3 regions of the Synechococcus sp. MU1651 genome follow, and region 1 is predicted to be linked to each of the others. Evidence: predicted binding sites of a transcription regulator. Region 1 holds the regulator's gene; each other region holds the start of a gene.

Region 1 (4,920 bases):
TCCCTGCTCCGGAACCACAGTGAGATGGCCCAGCCGTTCCAGTCGCTGGATCCAGGCTCGGCTTCCCGTGCCATCGCCGATCAGGATGCGGTCGAGAGTTTGGTCTTGATTCCATCGCTCCAGCCAGGGTTCGACGGCCTCCGGGGCCAGCACATGCCCTTCGCGCACGAGGCCGAGCTGAAGATCGGCCAGCACAAGACCACATTTGCAGCGGCCTGGATCGAGGACGGCCACCCGTTTCATGGGGAGGCCTGAATGGTGACCACGACAGGATCGGCACTTTCACTGACCTCTGCGGAAATCACTTTCAAGACCACGCTTTGGCTGGGTCCTTCCATCAGGGTCTGGACCAGTTGGGAGAGGGCTGATCCATCGAACTGAAGGCCTTCGGTCAGAGATCCCCGCCGCTGCACTTCGGCATAGGCCGAGGCCAGGAGAAGGTTCAGCCGTGTGCGAATGCCCTCTGAGGTGCGTTCATCCGGTTGCAGTGTGGTGGTGGCCAGTACATCTCCGCGTTGGGTCACCGGCCGGTTGGGACGCACCTCGGGGAAGGCGTACACCGCCGTTTCACCCCGCAGCACATTGGTGGCGGAGCGCAGCGAGATCACCCAGGTCTCCGGTTTGCGGATGATGCTTTGCAGGCGTTCCACATCGCTGCGCGGAACGCGGATCAACTGGCGTTCGGGTGCTTCGCCGGGCCGCACTTTCCCGTAGGCGTTGAGATTGGCCTCCTGCAACAGCCTGTCGACAGCCTGTTTGGCCTGGCTTGGAGCATCGAGTCGAACCGTTGCTCTTGCCAAGGTCTGTCCGCTGCTGATCACCACCGATCCACGCCGCAAGGCGACCAGATTGCGTTCCAGTTGTTTGAGTTCCTGCTCACCGGCACGGATGCGGCTGCGAACGCTGTTGAGTTCGGCTTCCGTGCGCTGGATGTCCGCATCGCGGGAGGCGATGTCCTGGCTGAGACGTTCACGTTCGGCTTCGAGTTGGGCCAGCTCCTTCTGCAGAGGAGCCAGTTGGAGGCGCAGGGTGTTGGCCCGTTGCTGCGATTGCTCGAGCTCAATGGCGATCCGTTTGGTTTCCGTTTGGGTCTTGTCCCGTTCCCGCTCGGCTGCCTCCAGCTGTTGACGGCTGTCCTGGAGTTTCTCCTGCAGGGCATCCAGTTCAAACAGGCCGACCCGCAACTGCCGGCTCACCAGAAGCATCAGGCCAAGTGAGAGTGCGCTGATCAGGCTGCCGGTCAACACCGTGATCAAAACGGCGGTGCGCCGTGGGCGCATGCTGAACAAACTCAGTCGCGCTTTGCCGACGCGGCTGCCCAAGCGGTCGCCCAGGGTCGACAGCACGCCCCCGAGCACCAACAGAACCAGTATCAGTGCCCAGCCGCTCATGGCTGCACAAGTTGGGCGATGGCAGGCCTAGCTGAAGCGTTTGGCCAGCGCGATCGGATCCAGAACCGTGATTTTCTTGCGGTCAATCTGAACCAGACCGGATTGACGCAAGTCTCCCAGCAGACGCGTGATTGTGACGCGTGTTGAGCCAATTGCTTCAGCGATGGCTTGATGGGACAGGCGCAGGTCGATGGTGATGCCCAGCTCATCTGCCACGCCGAAGTCCCTGCAAAGCACCAGCAGGAAGCTCACCAGTCGGGAGGACATGTCCCGATGGGTGAGGGTTTCAATCATCGTCTCGGTCTGCAGAATCCGGCTGGAGAGACCCTGAAGCAAGCGCAGGCCAACGCTGGTGTCTGCTTCGATGGCGGTCTTCACGGAGGTCGCTGGTGCCGTCACCATTTCGACCCGGGTGAAGGCCACAGCGTGATAGAAGCGGTCGGACCGTTGACCTGTCAGCAGCGACAGCACCCCGAAGAGGCTGTTCTCGCGGAGCAGGGCCACGGTGATTTCTTCTCCCGATTCGTAGACGCGGGACAGACGAACGGCTCCCCGGCGGATCAGATACACCCGTTCTGCGGGATCTCCGGGGAAAAAGATGGTCTTGTTGCGATCCACCAGTTCACTGCTGGCGCCATCGAGATCCCGGATGATCTCCAGCAGAGAACGGTTGGCGGGCTCTGCGCTGGGAGCTGGAGCCACCATCTGTGGGGCGTATCGGCTGAAACCTCGGCTACTGGTCATGACAACCCCCTGGTGTGGCGAAGTTACGGAGCCGGCGGTGGCCGGCATGTAGCGGTTATTACGTAACGCTGCTGTGCTCGTTGAAGGCCTGGCGTTGCGCCTGCATCAGGGATCTCAATCCCGGCTCTGCTAGATCCAGCAGCTCATTGAGTTGCCTGCGACTGAAGGGCGCACCCTCTGCAGTTCCCTGTATTTCCAGCAGGCGGCCATCGCCGGACTGCACAATGTTCAGGTCCACCTCGGCTCGGCTGTCTTCGCTGTAGTCCAGATCCAGCAAGGCCTGGCCATCCACCAAGCCCACGGAGACGGCCGCTACCTGATCGATCAGGGGCGATTGCTCTAGGACTCCCTGGTCCACCAGTGATCGGCAGGCTTGGTCCAGGGCGAGCCAAGCCCCGGTGATCGAGGCCGTCCGGGTGCCGGCGTCCGCTTGGATCACGTCGCAGTCGATCAGCAAGGTGCGCTCCCCTAAGCGCTCCATGTCGATCACGGCGCGCAGGCTTCGGCCGATCAGTCGCTGAATTTCCTGGGTGCGACCCGAGAGTTTCATCAGCTCCCGTGATTGCCGCTGTGGGGTTGATCCGGGCAGCAACCGGTATTCGGCGCTGAGCCATCCCAATCCTTCTCCCTTGCGCCAGCGGGGAACCTTGTCCTCTAAGCAAACGCTGCAGAGAACAGCGGTTCGGCCGGTATGAACCACAAGGGAGCTCAAGGCAAACCCCATGGGATTCCAGGTCACCGAGAACGGTCGCAACTGCTGCGGGCGACGGCCATCAGTGCGTTGCTCAGGGGATTGGCTCATCGGTGGTGTGCAGTTCGTCAAGCCTCGCAGGCGGTTGGTTCTCGCCCTGTCCAAACACCATGGGTGGTGTCGATCCCCTTGTGGAATGTGATCTCGCCGCTACATTCAAGGTCTTGCCGGGGTCGCCCGGACAGATGCTTTCGTGATGACCACAAGCCTCGCCGACCCCCAATCCTTCCAAAATTCCCTGGATCGGGATCAGCAGGCCTTGCAACGGGCGGGCCTGAGGCCCTTGCCTGCCGTTTCTGATCCGCCACCCCTACATCTGGTGGCTCCCGAAGGGCAGCTGCAAGTGCATACGGCGCCTTATCGAGGCAGTTTCGCCAGTGTTCTCAGCCAGGCCATGCGAGCTGCCGGCTTGGGCAGTCGTGTTCTGATCAGTCAGTTCCTCAAAGGGGGCGTGCAGCAGGGACCGGCCGGCCGGGTGCAGCTCTGCGGAGGCCTCGTCTGGCTGCGGCCGGAAGTGCCACTCTGCCTCTCTTCGCCGGGGCATCCCGGTGGTGCGGAGGCGGTGGCTGAGGTTTGGTCCATCTGCCGTCAGCATCTGATCCAGGGAGATCTCGACCAGCTGGTGTTGGATGAACTCGGCCTTGCCGTGGCCTTCGGATACCTGGATGAAGCGGACGTGATTGCAGCGCTTGAGCAGCGGCCCGCTTCGATGGATGTGATCATCACTGGACCTGCAATCCCCGCCGGTGTGGTGGAGATGGCAGATCAAGTCACGGAGTTGCGCCGAGGTTTCTGATGCTCAAGTGCGATCGCTGGATCACTGAACAGGCCGGGCAGGGAATGATCGAGCCATTCCAGAGCGGTTTGGTCCGTCACCTGGAGCCGGAGCAGAAGCTGCGGCCAGTGCTGAGTTTTGGTTGCTCCTCCTACGGCTACGACCTACGCCTTTCTCCCCAGGAATTTCTGATCTTCCGGCATGTTCCAGGCACGGTGATGAACCCCAAGCGGTTCAACCCGGCCAACCTGGAACCCACTCCCCTGCATGAGGATGAAGACGGGCGATATTTCATTCTCCCGGCCCATTCCTATGGCCTGGGTGTGGCCTTGGAGAAGTTGCGGGTTCCCCCCAACATCACCGTGATCTGCTTGGGCAAGAGCACCTATGCCCGCCTTGGAATCATCGTGAACACCACCCCGGCAGAAGCGAGCTGGGAGGGTCACCTCACCCTTGAGTTCAGCAACAGTTCCGGTGCTGACTGCCGCATCTATGCCGATGAGGGCATCTGTCAGCTGCTGTTTTTTGAGGGTGATCCCTGCTCGACCACCTACAGCGATCGACAAGGCAAATACCAGCATCAACCGGAACGGGTGACGCTGGCCAAGGTCTAGTTCTCTCTGATTAGGGGGCCAAACGCGCCCGGTGCAGCCTGCTTTTTTCGTACCAGGCTGCAAATTCAGGGGCCCACTCCACCATGTGGGGCCACATCAGATCACAGAGCTGGCGGATCTCCAGCTGGGCATCGAGCTTGGCCCGCAGGTCCATGAAGTGCAGGAAAGCCCGCAGGCTGAAGCTCACCACAAAATGCTGGCGGTAGTCGAAGGGAAGGATGCCGCGGGCGTGCTCCTCGGCGAAGCCCGCCCTGAGCAGATCCCTGTAGCGCTCGGCGGCGCTCCGGCAGAGATCAAGATCCTGTTGGCGTAGTGCTTCGGTGTAGGCGTATTTCTTGCCCTGCCGATCGCTGTACTCGCCGATGGGCCGCAGATAGAACACCTCTTCCAGGTCGAGGGCTCCATCCGCTGCACGGCAGATGCGTTCACCGGTGTAACGCATCGACTGCACATCGAAGCTCACCCCAACCCGGTGGGTGCGGGCCTGCTGCATCACCGAGTGCGGGAACCAGCCCACGTTCAGCACGATCTGCGCATGCTCCATCGGGCCGTAGTGGCCGCGCTCTCCAGACAGCAGGCGTTTCACACAGATCTCTCCAGCCCGCTGCTCATCGGGCCAGTTGGCACGATCTCCGGCCACGAATC
Region 2 (4,920 bases), on a different contig from region 1:
GATGTTGCGCAACACCCAATTCCGTGAGGATGCTGGCCCGACGGCCCACCCAGTGAAGCCAGCGGAATACCAAGCGATCGATAACTTCTACACAACAACCATCTACGAAAAAGGTGCGGAATTGATCCGCATGCTGCGCACCCTGCTGGGACCCGAGCGGTTCATGAAGGGTATGGAGGTGTACGTGCAACGCTTCGACGGCACAGCCGCCACGACGGAAGACTTCGTTCAGGCGATCGCCGATGGCGCCACCAGCCAGGGCGAGCCGCTGGGCTTTGATCTGGACCGCTTCAAGCGCTGGTACCACCAGGCAGGAACTCCGGAACTCAGCATTGATCGGCAGTGGAACCCCGAATCGGGTCAGCTGACGGTGGACTTGCACCAGACGACGCCTCCGACGCCGGGGCAGGCGGACAAACAGCCCCTGGTGCTGCCGGTTGCCATGGCCTTGGTGGGGGAGCAAGGCCGTGTTGGTGAGGAGCAGCTCCTGGTGATGGAGGCTGAGCGCGCCAGCATCACCCTGCAGGGCCAGCCCGGCGACACCCCCCCTGCCCTTTCGGTGCTGCGCCGCTTCTCGGCCCCGGTGCACGTGCGTTTGGAGCAGCCGCTGGAGGAGTGCCTGCAGCTGTTGGCGTCTGATGATGACCCGTTCTGCCGCTGGGATGCGGCCCAGCGCCTGGCACGCCAGGTGCTGTTGGCGCGGGCTGAAAACCAGCCGAAGCCTGCCGTGGAAGCGGCGCTGATTCAGGCCCTCGATCAGCGGATCTGTGCCTACGACGGTGGTGATGGCATAGATCTGGCGGCGCTGCTGGCGCTGCCGGGCATGGCGGAACTGGAGGCGTTGCAATCCCCGGTGGATCCGCTGGCGCTGGATCAAGCCTTCCGGGCGTGGACCCATGAGATGGGCGTTCAATTGCAGTCGTCCCTGCGTCGCCTTCTGGAGCTGGCCCGGGCTGACTGGACCCTGGCTTGGCCGGCGGGTCAGGGCGGCCGGGCCCTGACCGCCTTGGCCTGGCGCTGGCTTGCCGCGGCTGGTGATGCCACGGTTCAAGCGGAGGCATTGGCTGCTGTTTCCGGCCCCTCGATGACCCTGGCACGGGGAGCCCTGCGGGCCTTGCTGCCGCAGGAAAGCGCCGAGCGTGAGCAGGCGATGGCGCTGTTCTACGAGCGTTGGCAAGACAAGCCCGTGATCCTGGATGCCTGGTTCGCGATGGAGGCATCGGCCCCCAGGTCCAACGCGTTGGAGCGGGTTCAACAGCTGCTGGAGCACCCGCGCTTCGATCCCCTGGCGCCCAATTCCCTTCGCGCTGTTCTCGGTGGATTCACCGCCAATGTTCAGGCATTTCACGCCATCGATGGCAGTGGCTACCGGTTCATGGCGGAGCAGATCGCAGCGGTCGACTCCCGCAATCCGATCACCGCATCACGGATGGCCAAGGTGTTCAGTCGCTGCGGCAGTTACGGCACCGAGCGTCAAATGGTCATGCGTCAGGCCATCGACCAGCTGGCCGCCAAGCCTTTGTCGGCGAACACCGCTGAGGTGGTGCAGTTGCTTACGACGTGACCACCACCAGCACGATCACCGCGATCAGCAGGATCACCAGCCAGCGTTTTGCGTTGCTGCGCCGCCTGCTGTGCGTTGTGGACCGTGCAGCTCGGCTACCGGCCGCAAGGCCGCAGTTCTGACAGACCAGCCGCCCGGCCATAGATCGGTCGGCACGAAACCGGCGGCTTCCGCAGTTCTGGCAGACGGTGACGGCCAAGGTCTCTCGATCAGCGCTTCACCAGCTTGCCTGGCCTGAGCCAGTGAGTCATACAGCCAGCCAGTCCCGTTCAACAGCCACCCCGGCACCAGCGTTGGCGTTGCGGCCTTGGTTCAGCGTTGGCTTCGCTGGCTGGACTCGGTGGAGGGATTGGAGGTGGAGGCAACAACCCTGCGGGCTGAACGGGAAGACGTCGCGACCCCCATGCGGCATCGAAGGGAACCACCACGAGGGGGATCGGTTCCGCACTCTTTGCCGGCCAGGCCAAAGCACTGGACGCGATCAGGACTGTGATCAGAAGTCTCATCGCGCCATTGTGCCGATCCTGCAGCGTTATGCCGTCACGTCGGCTGCGTTCTCAGTGCCCTACCCCAAGGCCTCTTCAGACTTTGGAGTATGAGACGCCGCGGTAGGTGAGAGCAACGCTATTGCGAACGGATTTGATCTGCTCAGCCCGATAGCTTTTGCCCATGTATTTCAGTTGGATTGTTGGCCGCGTCGATACTGCTTCTGTTTTTGCATATTTGTTGCCCAAGAAAGTGAGTTCCATGGCGTGAATAGGGATGAGTAAAAACTTTTTGAGTTCTACGTTCTCGCCCGAATGCAGCAAGGTTCCGCTTGATACCTTGCTCTTTAGTCATTGTTAAGGCTGCGTCAGCTTGATACAAGTTCTGCTCTTAACCCCTGTCCTGGCAGGAGAAAGGGGTTGATTCGACTTGTGGGATTTTGTGTTTGTTGATGTGAATCCGTTGAAATATTTGTTGGTTTTGTGTGCACTGTTGAACTTGTCTTGATTGATTCTCTCAGGCTTCAGGCTTGGAGCGCTCCTCTGTTTGCGCTTTGCTGCAGCGTTGGCATGCAGCAATCCTGTCTTTGTGGTGTTCCGGCAGCGTTAGCCGGAATGGGTCCACGTCAAATTCGTAGCCACAGGAGCAGCGGGCATGGAACTTCAGTTTTTTCGCTTTTTTGAGTCGCTTCAAAAGGGTGATGTTTCCAAAAACTTGATCGGGCTTGAATCGCTCCAGCTTGGTGCGTTCCTCCGGCGCATGCTTCACCCGGGCCTTGTGCAGGGCGTTGCGCACGGAGTTTTCACTGCCTTTGCCCAGGATTTTGGGGATCTGCAGGATCGATCGCCCTTCCCGCAGATACAGACGCTTGATCTCCTCGATCTCAGCACTTGTGAAGCCAGATTTCTTGCCCACCTGCTTCCTGCCTTTGATTTGAGTCTCTCAGGCGGTGCGCAAGCACCATCCACGTTCTTGGAGGCGAAATGTCAGCCTGTCGGGATGATCCCACTCGACCCACTGCTGCAACGGCTGGCCAGAGTTGCCGGCATGGAGAGCGGCTGCAAGCGCCTTGTTGTTGTGCAGGGCCAGCTGGGGGATTTCGACTCGATCGAATACGCCCAGGCGCTGGTGCCAAGGCTTCCCCAGTTGGCGGCGCTTGGGGTCAAGGTTCAGCTGTTCGGCATCGGCAACGCCGCCAGTGCCGAACGCTTCGCGGCCTTCACCGGGTTTCCCCTGCAGCAGCTGATCGCCGATCCATCACCCCAGCTGCATCAGGCCCTGGGGTTGGAGGCCGGCTTGAAGCTCCCAGGTGGGCCCTGGCCTGGTTTTCTGCTGATGTGCGCCGGCGTCGGCTCGCCGGGCACCCTGCGCGAGGTGTTGCGCGGTTACACCGGAGATCGCTCGGCGGCCCAGATCTTCGACGACGAAGAGTGGGTTGAAGCCTTTCCTCTGCCGCGCTTCCGGGGGGCTCTGTTCCGCCAGGCCGGTGGTGCCGGGTTCCAGCGACCGTTTGAGCTCGCCACCAAGCGTTTGCGCAACATGAATGAAGTGCTCCGCAACTGGCGCACCTACGTGCCCTGTGACGACTACATCACCCAGCGCGGCGCCACCGTGTTGCTCGACGCCGATGACAGCGTGATCTATTGCCACCGCGATCAAAGCCTGCTCGGCTACTCCGCCACCATGGAACGCCCCTTGGCGTTTCTCGATGAGGTTCTGGCCCAGGGCTGAGCTCAACTGGCTGTCTTCAATTGGCTGTCTTCAATTGGCGGTGGGCTCGCGATACACCGCAAGAGCCGCCACCAATCCGCCAATGAACCCTGCGCTGTGGCCGATCCAGCTGACGCCAGCGGGTGAGACACCGGGGATCAAGGCGATCAGGGCTGAGCCGTAAAGCCAGAACGCCACCAGGCCAAGAGCGATGGAGAGGATGCGGCGTTCCAGCCAGCCGATCAGCAGCAGGTATCCCAGCAGTCCGTACACCACGCCTGAGAGTCCATGGCTGCGGGCGGGCCAGAACAGGGCCACCGGAATGTTGATCAGCAGCACCGACAGCCAGACGCTCAGGTAATCGCGCATCCCCCGGCTGAGCACCAGCCAGCTCAGGGGCAGAAACGCCAGGCTGTTGGAGATCAGATGCCCGAAGCCGGCATGGCTGAATGGCGCTGTGATCACCCCCCACCACGGTTGATCCGGCCCCATCGGCAGGTTCCACTGCCCCGCAAACAGCAGTTGGTCGATCAGCTCCTGCCCCCAGGCCAAGGCCAGGATCAGCAGGGGAAGCAGCAGTCGAGTGCGCATCGTCTTGCGCCAATGACCACAATGATGACGCGGTTGCTGAGCGGATGATCAGAAGCGACGTCGACGTTCTGGTGATCGGCAGCGGCATCGGCGGACTCTGTGCCGCAGGTTTGTGTGCCAGAGCCGGCCGTGAGGTGCTGGTGCTGGAAGCCCACAACCAACCCGGTGGAGCCGCCCATGGCTTTCAACGCCAGGGGTATCAATTCGAATCCGGTCCATCCCTCTGGAGTGGCCTGGGGCGTTGGCCCAGCAGCAATCCCCTGACCCAGGTGTTGCGCGCGCTGGGCCAGACCGTGGAGGTGATTCCCTATCGCAGCTGGGATGTGCTGTTGCCGGAAGGGGATCTACGTATCGCCGTTGGGCACGACGACTTTGAGGCTGTGGTGCGCAGCCTGCGCGGCCCCGAGGTGGCCGCCGAATGGCGGCGTTTTGTTGAGGCGCTCCAGCCGATTGCCGCCGCTGCCGATGCTTTGCCCTTGTTGGCCCTGCGGCCTGGGGTGGATGGCATGGCGCAACTGCTGAAGCGTGGTGGACGTCTGTTGCCGCATCTTTCGGCGATGCGTCACCTC
Region 3 (4,920 bases), on a different contig from region 1:
CATGGATCGGGGGGAGGGAACGACCTGGGCATCATTCCCACAGCTGGCGTCAGCTTTTGTTGCTGTTGGCACGGAATTCGGAAGAACCTTGCTTTCGGCCGCCCTCGGCCGTTTTCACAAGCATCTCCTGACGGTCGAGACACGATGAGCACAGCAATTTCCCCTTGTTGCGCCAGTACGCCGCCATCGAGCGCTCGATGCGCATGGAGCACCCTTCACAGCGAAATAACGGCATCGACGGCTCCGCGACGCAGCCCTTCTAACGCAACGGCGCGGTTGAACCGGTGTTCTCTGTGACGATGGGTGCGCTTCGCTTGCCCCAGCCTTGTGATGCAGGCCCTGCGTTTGTTGCTGCTCACCCTGATGGCGTCCGTCGCCTCTGCCTCCACGTCGTTTCAGCCCTTGGATCGGGTGGAGGGTTGGTTGATCGAGCGACGTTTGGATGCAAACCAGGATCCGATCTGCCGTGCGTCTGTGCCAGGACCTGGCACCTGGTTCTCGGCACGGGTTCATCTGGATGCGAACGACGAGATGGTGGTGCCTGCCGGACTGCATCGGCCGGACGAAACGAGGCTGGAGGCTGTGCGTGATGCGCTCCGGCGTTGTCGCGCCAGTGTTCTTTATCTGTAGCGGATAAAGCTTTGTGGCTGGGGCCGCTGCTGATCTGAAATCGAGCTATGAAACGGTGTCGGCAGTTGCAAAATCGTCGACTCCTCACACCACCTGAGCCTCCGACAAGCGCGGGGGCTTTTTTTTGATTGATCCCGAACAGCACCTTTCGATTTTGTGCTCAGCAAATGTTTTGCGGTTGTGATGTTTTTAACCGCTAAATCTTTGATGTATTGCATCGAGAGGCTTGATACAGGAGGGCAGTGGATCCAGGAGATCTGCTTCAAAACGGAGTTCAAAGCCTTTGTGAATGCCCGCACCAAATCGCGCGCCACGTTGAAGACCTATCGCGTGGTGCATGCCACCTGGAACCAGGTGGTCACCGTTGTGCAGGGATCAGCTGAACCCCATTGATCTGGCTTGCTTCGGCGTTTCCCGAGCCGTTGCGATCCCGAAGACTTCAAGGCTCTTTCTTGGATGTGAAATGTCCTGAGCCATAACCGGTGGCCCAGGGGCCTGTGGGCATGATCCTCACGCGGTATCTCAGCAGTGAAGGTTGGGTGGAGGAGTGTTCCCATGCCAACGCTTTTGATGCCTATATCGACGCACGGCGACGCTGCGTGCTCCGAGGCTGCCCCTATCTGCTGGTGGATGCAGAGACCGGCAGCACGGTCTCAGTGCTCACGGTGAAACAGTGTTTGCATCAGTACGGCGTCGAGGGGGATTTCCCGGCGTGATCGCGTCAGCGGATCGATGCAAGAGCCGGCAGGATGGCGGTTGCTGAAACCTCCCGATGGCGACGTTTCTGGTCACCGGCGCAAACCGTGGGATCGGCTTGGAATACTGCAGTCAGCTCAAGGCCCGTGGCGATGACGTGGTGGCCGTTTGCCGTCAAACCAGTGATGAACTGGAGTGCCTAGGGGTGCGGGTGGAAGCCGGCCTTGAGTTGAGCGACAGCCCAGCCATTGATGACCTGGTGCAGCGACTGGATGGTTTGCCCCTCGATGGCGTCATCCTCAATGCCGGGATTTTGCAGTCGATGGGCCTGATGGATTTGGATCCCTCCGGGATTCGCCGCCAGTTTGAGGTGAACGCCCTTGCTCCTTTGCTGCTGGCCAGGGCGTTGGTGGATCAGATGCCCAACGGAGCGAAGTTGGTGCTGATGACCAGCCGCATGGGCTCCATCGACGACAACAGTTCGGGAGGCTCCTATGGCTATCGGATGTCGAAGGTGGCGCTCAACATGGCCGGAAAGTCGTTGGCGATTGATCTGGAACCGCGGGGCATCGCCGTGGCGATCTTGCATCCCGGATTGGTGCGAACTCGCATGATTCGCTTCAATCCCAGCGGGATCCCCCCCGAGCAGTCGGTGAAGGGGCTGTTGGCCCGGATCGATGGCTTGACCATGGCCACCAGCGGCAGCTTCTGGCATGCCAATGGTGAGTTGTTGCCATGGTGAGGCGGGAGACACGCTTTGGGCTTTGATCCGCGTCAGTGGTCAGGCGGACGCCCTGAACAACGGGTCACCAGCAATGTTGAGGCGTTGCTGGCGGAGAACGACGCTTTGCGTCGCGAGGTGTTGCGGCTCAACCGTGAGTTGGAGCGACTGCAACGTCAGCAACGCCAACGCATTCGTACGGAGCCCAGATCCCATCGCCCCTGGACTGAGCCATCGGCACAAGCTCCACCGCGCATCAGCAGCCAACAGGTGCGGGCCTGGGGGCAGGCCCTGGCTCAGCAGCCGGGATGGACCGCATTGCGTCAGCGCGGATTGGAGCTGTTGATCGAGCAGCTCAACCGCAGTGGTTTTCCTGCCCACTTAACCCTTGAACAGCGGTTGGATCGGTTGGTTCGGGGGCTGGGAACAGATCTCATGGCAGCGGTGGGAGCCAAGCCGAACAAGCAAACAACGGCCGTTCTGGCGGCGTTTGCCTTGTTTGGGGTTCGCGCCAGTGAATGGCTGGATGAGGATCCACAGCGTGTGGTGGAGCAGTTGCGTCAGCGGCAGGACCAATCAGGTTCAAGGCGGCAGGGTCGCCGCACCCGAACGGACCAACGTCAAACGGATCGTCAGGACGATGGCCACGCCCGTGATCCACGCCGTGCCGCTTTAAGGGTGTTGGGCTTGGCGGCCAACGCGTCCCTCGCTGAGATCAAGCAGGCGCATCGAAAACTGGTGAAGCAGCACCATCCCGATCTCGGTGGTTCTGCTGAGGCGTTTCGACGCGTCAATGAGGCGTATCAGTCGTTGGTTCAGTGACGCTCATGTCCGATGATCTGGGGTAGCAACAGGTGGTGTTGATGCCGGTGGAAGTTGGTGTGGTGCTGATTGGTGCCGGCTTTGCCGTGGGTGTGTCCCTCGCCGTCGCCGTTTGGTTTGAACGTTGGAAGGCAAAACAGCCCGATCCTGAAGGCAAATAAGCCATAAAAAAAGCCCCGCCGAGGCGGGGCTTACAAGAGGTCGTCGTGCTGTTGTCAGCGGGCGACTTTCTGACCGCGATAAACAAGAACCGGACGCTGAACGTTGGATGCAGCAGCGTTGTTCTGGTTGTACTTCTGGCCGCGATAGGTCAGGGTCATGATGGGTTCCTCGAAGCAAGCTCAGGTCCCCGTTCCATGGCCTGAGTCGAACTGCGGTCAACACGAGTGCTGACTGAACGTAGTGGGTAGCGGTTGCTACACATTAGTTATATCCATGCGGTCAATCCCTATGTCGTTCACGCCGATACAAACCAGGGAAATTGGTTGCTCGTGAATTGATAACTCAGTCTGGGTCTGGGTTCTTGGCTGTGATGAATTCAATAATGAATCCTGCTGAATGTATCTTTGCGATACCAGTTGACCTCTGAGGCGGCTTTTGGTCCATCTCGTCATCCGATGGTCCTTGGTCGGCTCTTGGGGCGGGTGGTGGTCAATGGTCGATTGTCGGAGGTTCGTTCCCAGGGGGGATGGAACGCGCATTGGCAATCCCTCCAACATTGATTGAAAGCAATCACCTCTAACCTCTTCTTGAACATACGGGTGCAACTCCCGTTGCTGGCAATTGAAAACTGAGAGCTGACGAAACAACTTCCCAGACCCAATTCCTTCGTGAAATCCCAATCCCAAATTATTTGCGTCAAGCGTCACTTTGCAATGAAGAAATCACGTCCCAGTGGTGGCAACAGATCCTTTACTTTCTCCGCGTTGCGTATTGATGAACGACTGAAATCGATGCAGATTGTTCCTCCATATCCGCTCGGATTGATTCCGCTGGATTTTCTCGATGACGACGATTGACGTGGCCTGCTCTGCATGAGCCCTGAGAGCGTCTGTGTGGGCTGTTGATTGTGTGTTTGTGGGATTGGTCTTGGTGTCTGTTGAGTGCCGTCTGAATGGCCTTGGCGGATTTGCTGTAGGGCCAATGGTTGTCTACGCAACAGAACCACAGCTCCAATAGAGATATGTTCCAAGACTCCGCTCTGAATGTCATGAGCTATTGGGAGCAGAATTGGAGGAGGAATCTCAAGCTAATCACTGTGGATGAGGTGCCACCCGCACAGCAGATTCAGGTGTCGAGATGGTTGAAGCAAAGGATAGAGCTTCTGCTCGGGCAAATACAGCCAGTCGATGCTGAATCTCTTGTTCAAGAGTTTGACGACTATGAAGATGCTTGCTGCTAGTCATGGACTGGCTTGATGGCTTGGGTTGGGCAGGAGTGATTTCAGTTGGAATTTCTTTCCTCTGGGATCTGTTCTTGCCTTTGAATCTTTTGGTGATTGGTGTTATCTACGTGACCACATTTATTGGCTGGCTTTTTCTCACAAGAAACAAAACCAGTTTCTGAGGTCGAGCCCGTTTTCACCACAGAAAAATGCAAACCCCCATATCGAGACGCCAGGGACGAAAACGACCCCATGGGGGTGTCCGGAGTCTGTGGCTTGAGGCCTGCCAGGGGGTGGTCTTTTCTTTTCCCATGGCCTGCCAGGTGTGGATTCGGCAGGCTTGTTGAGAATGGTCCGGCGCTGGCTGACAACAGTGGACACCGAGAAGCATTGGGGCCACTGACTGGTGTCTTTTTTGTGGACTCTTGCTTTTTCGACAGAACCGAGCGTGACTGGCAACAATGGATGGAGACAGGTCTGGATGCACTGACCGGCGCTGTTGTCGCCTTGAGGAAGAAAGGGAAGGAAGAGCCACCTCGCGATCCCAAGGACGCAGCCAGGCTCACCCCCAAATCTTCACCACACGTTGCCGACGACACCTCACCACGGTGCACGAGGCAAACCAGAAGCAATGCCGAAATGGCAGCCAATGACACTTGACCCGCAA

What was found. The regulator NtcA, encoded in region 1, controls nitrogen genes in cyanobacteria. The targets are predictions, from matches to a motif close to GTANCNNNNGNTAC.
Region 2: NCN05_RS08220 (DUF4278 domain-containing protein) is a predicted target of NtcA. The motif match lies at 2,375-2,388, and genes of this name have one in related genera.
Region 3: NCN05_RS07275 (DUF4278 domain-containing protein) is a predicted target of NtcA. The motif match lies at 3,276-3,289, and genes of this name have one in related genera.

What each region holds. Positions count from the first base shown of each region.
Region 1 covers NZ_JAKUHJ010000012.1:32,848-37,767, reverse strand. Annotated here, with positions in the region: gene NCN05_RS09480 (RuvC family protein) at 1-243, opposite strand, end outside; gene NCN05_RS09475 (DUF3084 family protein) at 240-1,391, opposite strand; gene ntcA (global nitrogen regulator NtcA) at 1,419-2,135, opposite strand; gene rph (ribonuclease PH) at 2,194-2,937, opposite strand; gene NCN05_RS09460 (cob(I)yrinic acid a,c-diamide adenosyltransferase) at 3,083-3,682, shown strand; gene dcd (dCTP deaminase) at 3,682-4,275, shown strand; gene thyX (FAD-dependent thymidylate synthase) at 4,286-4,920, opposite strand, start outside.
Region 2 covers NZ_JAKUHJ010000009.1:10,138-15,057, reverse strand. Annotated here, with positions in the region: gene pepN (aminopeptidase N) at 1-1,564, shown strand, start outside; gene NCN05_RS12530 (hypothetical protein) at 1,561-1,686, shown strand; gene NCN05_RS08225 (hypothetical protein) at 1,834-2,070, opposite strand; gene NCN05_RS08220 (DUF4278 domain-containing protein) at 2,146-2,313, opposite strand; gene NCN05_RS08215 (hypothetical protein) at 2,567-2,965, opposite strand; gene NCN05_RS08210 (peroxiredoxin-like family protein) at 3,050-3,781, shown strand; gene NCN05_RS08205 (rhomboid family intramembrane serine protease) at 3,812-4,351, opposite strand; gene NCN05_RS08200 (phytoene desaturase family protein) at 4,396-4,920, shown strand, end outside.
Region 3 covers NZ_JAKUHJ010000006.1:90,924-95,843, forward strand. Annotated here, with positions in the region: gene NCN05_RS07245 (hypothetical protein) at 50-205, opposite strand; gene NCN05_RS07250 (hypothetical protein) at 331-630, shown strand; gene NCN05_RS07255 (hypothetical protein) at 814-1,023, shown strand; gene NCN05_RS07260 (hypothetical protein) at 1,113-1,346, shown strand; gene NCN05_RS07265 (SDR family oxidoreductase) at 1,403-2,068, shown strand; gene NCN05_RS07270 (J domain-containing protein) at 2,084-2,869, shown strand; gene NCN05_RS07275 (DUF4278 domain-containing protein) at 3,085-3,189, opposite strand; gene NCN05_RS07280 (hypothetical protein) at 3,700-3,888, shown strand; gene NCN05_RS07285 (hypothetical protein) at 4,274-4,435, shown strand.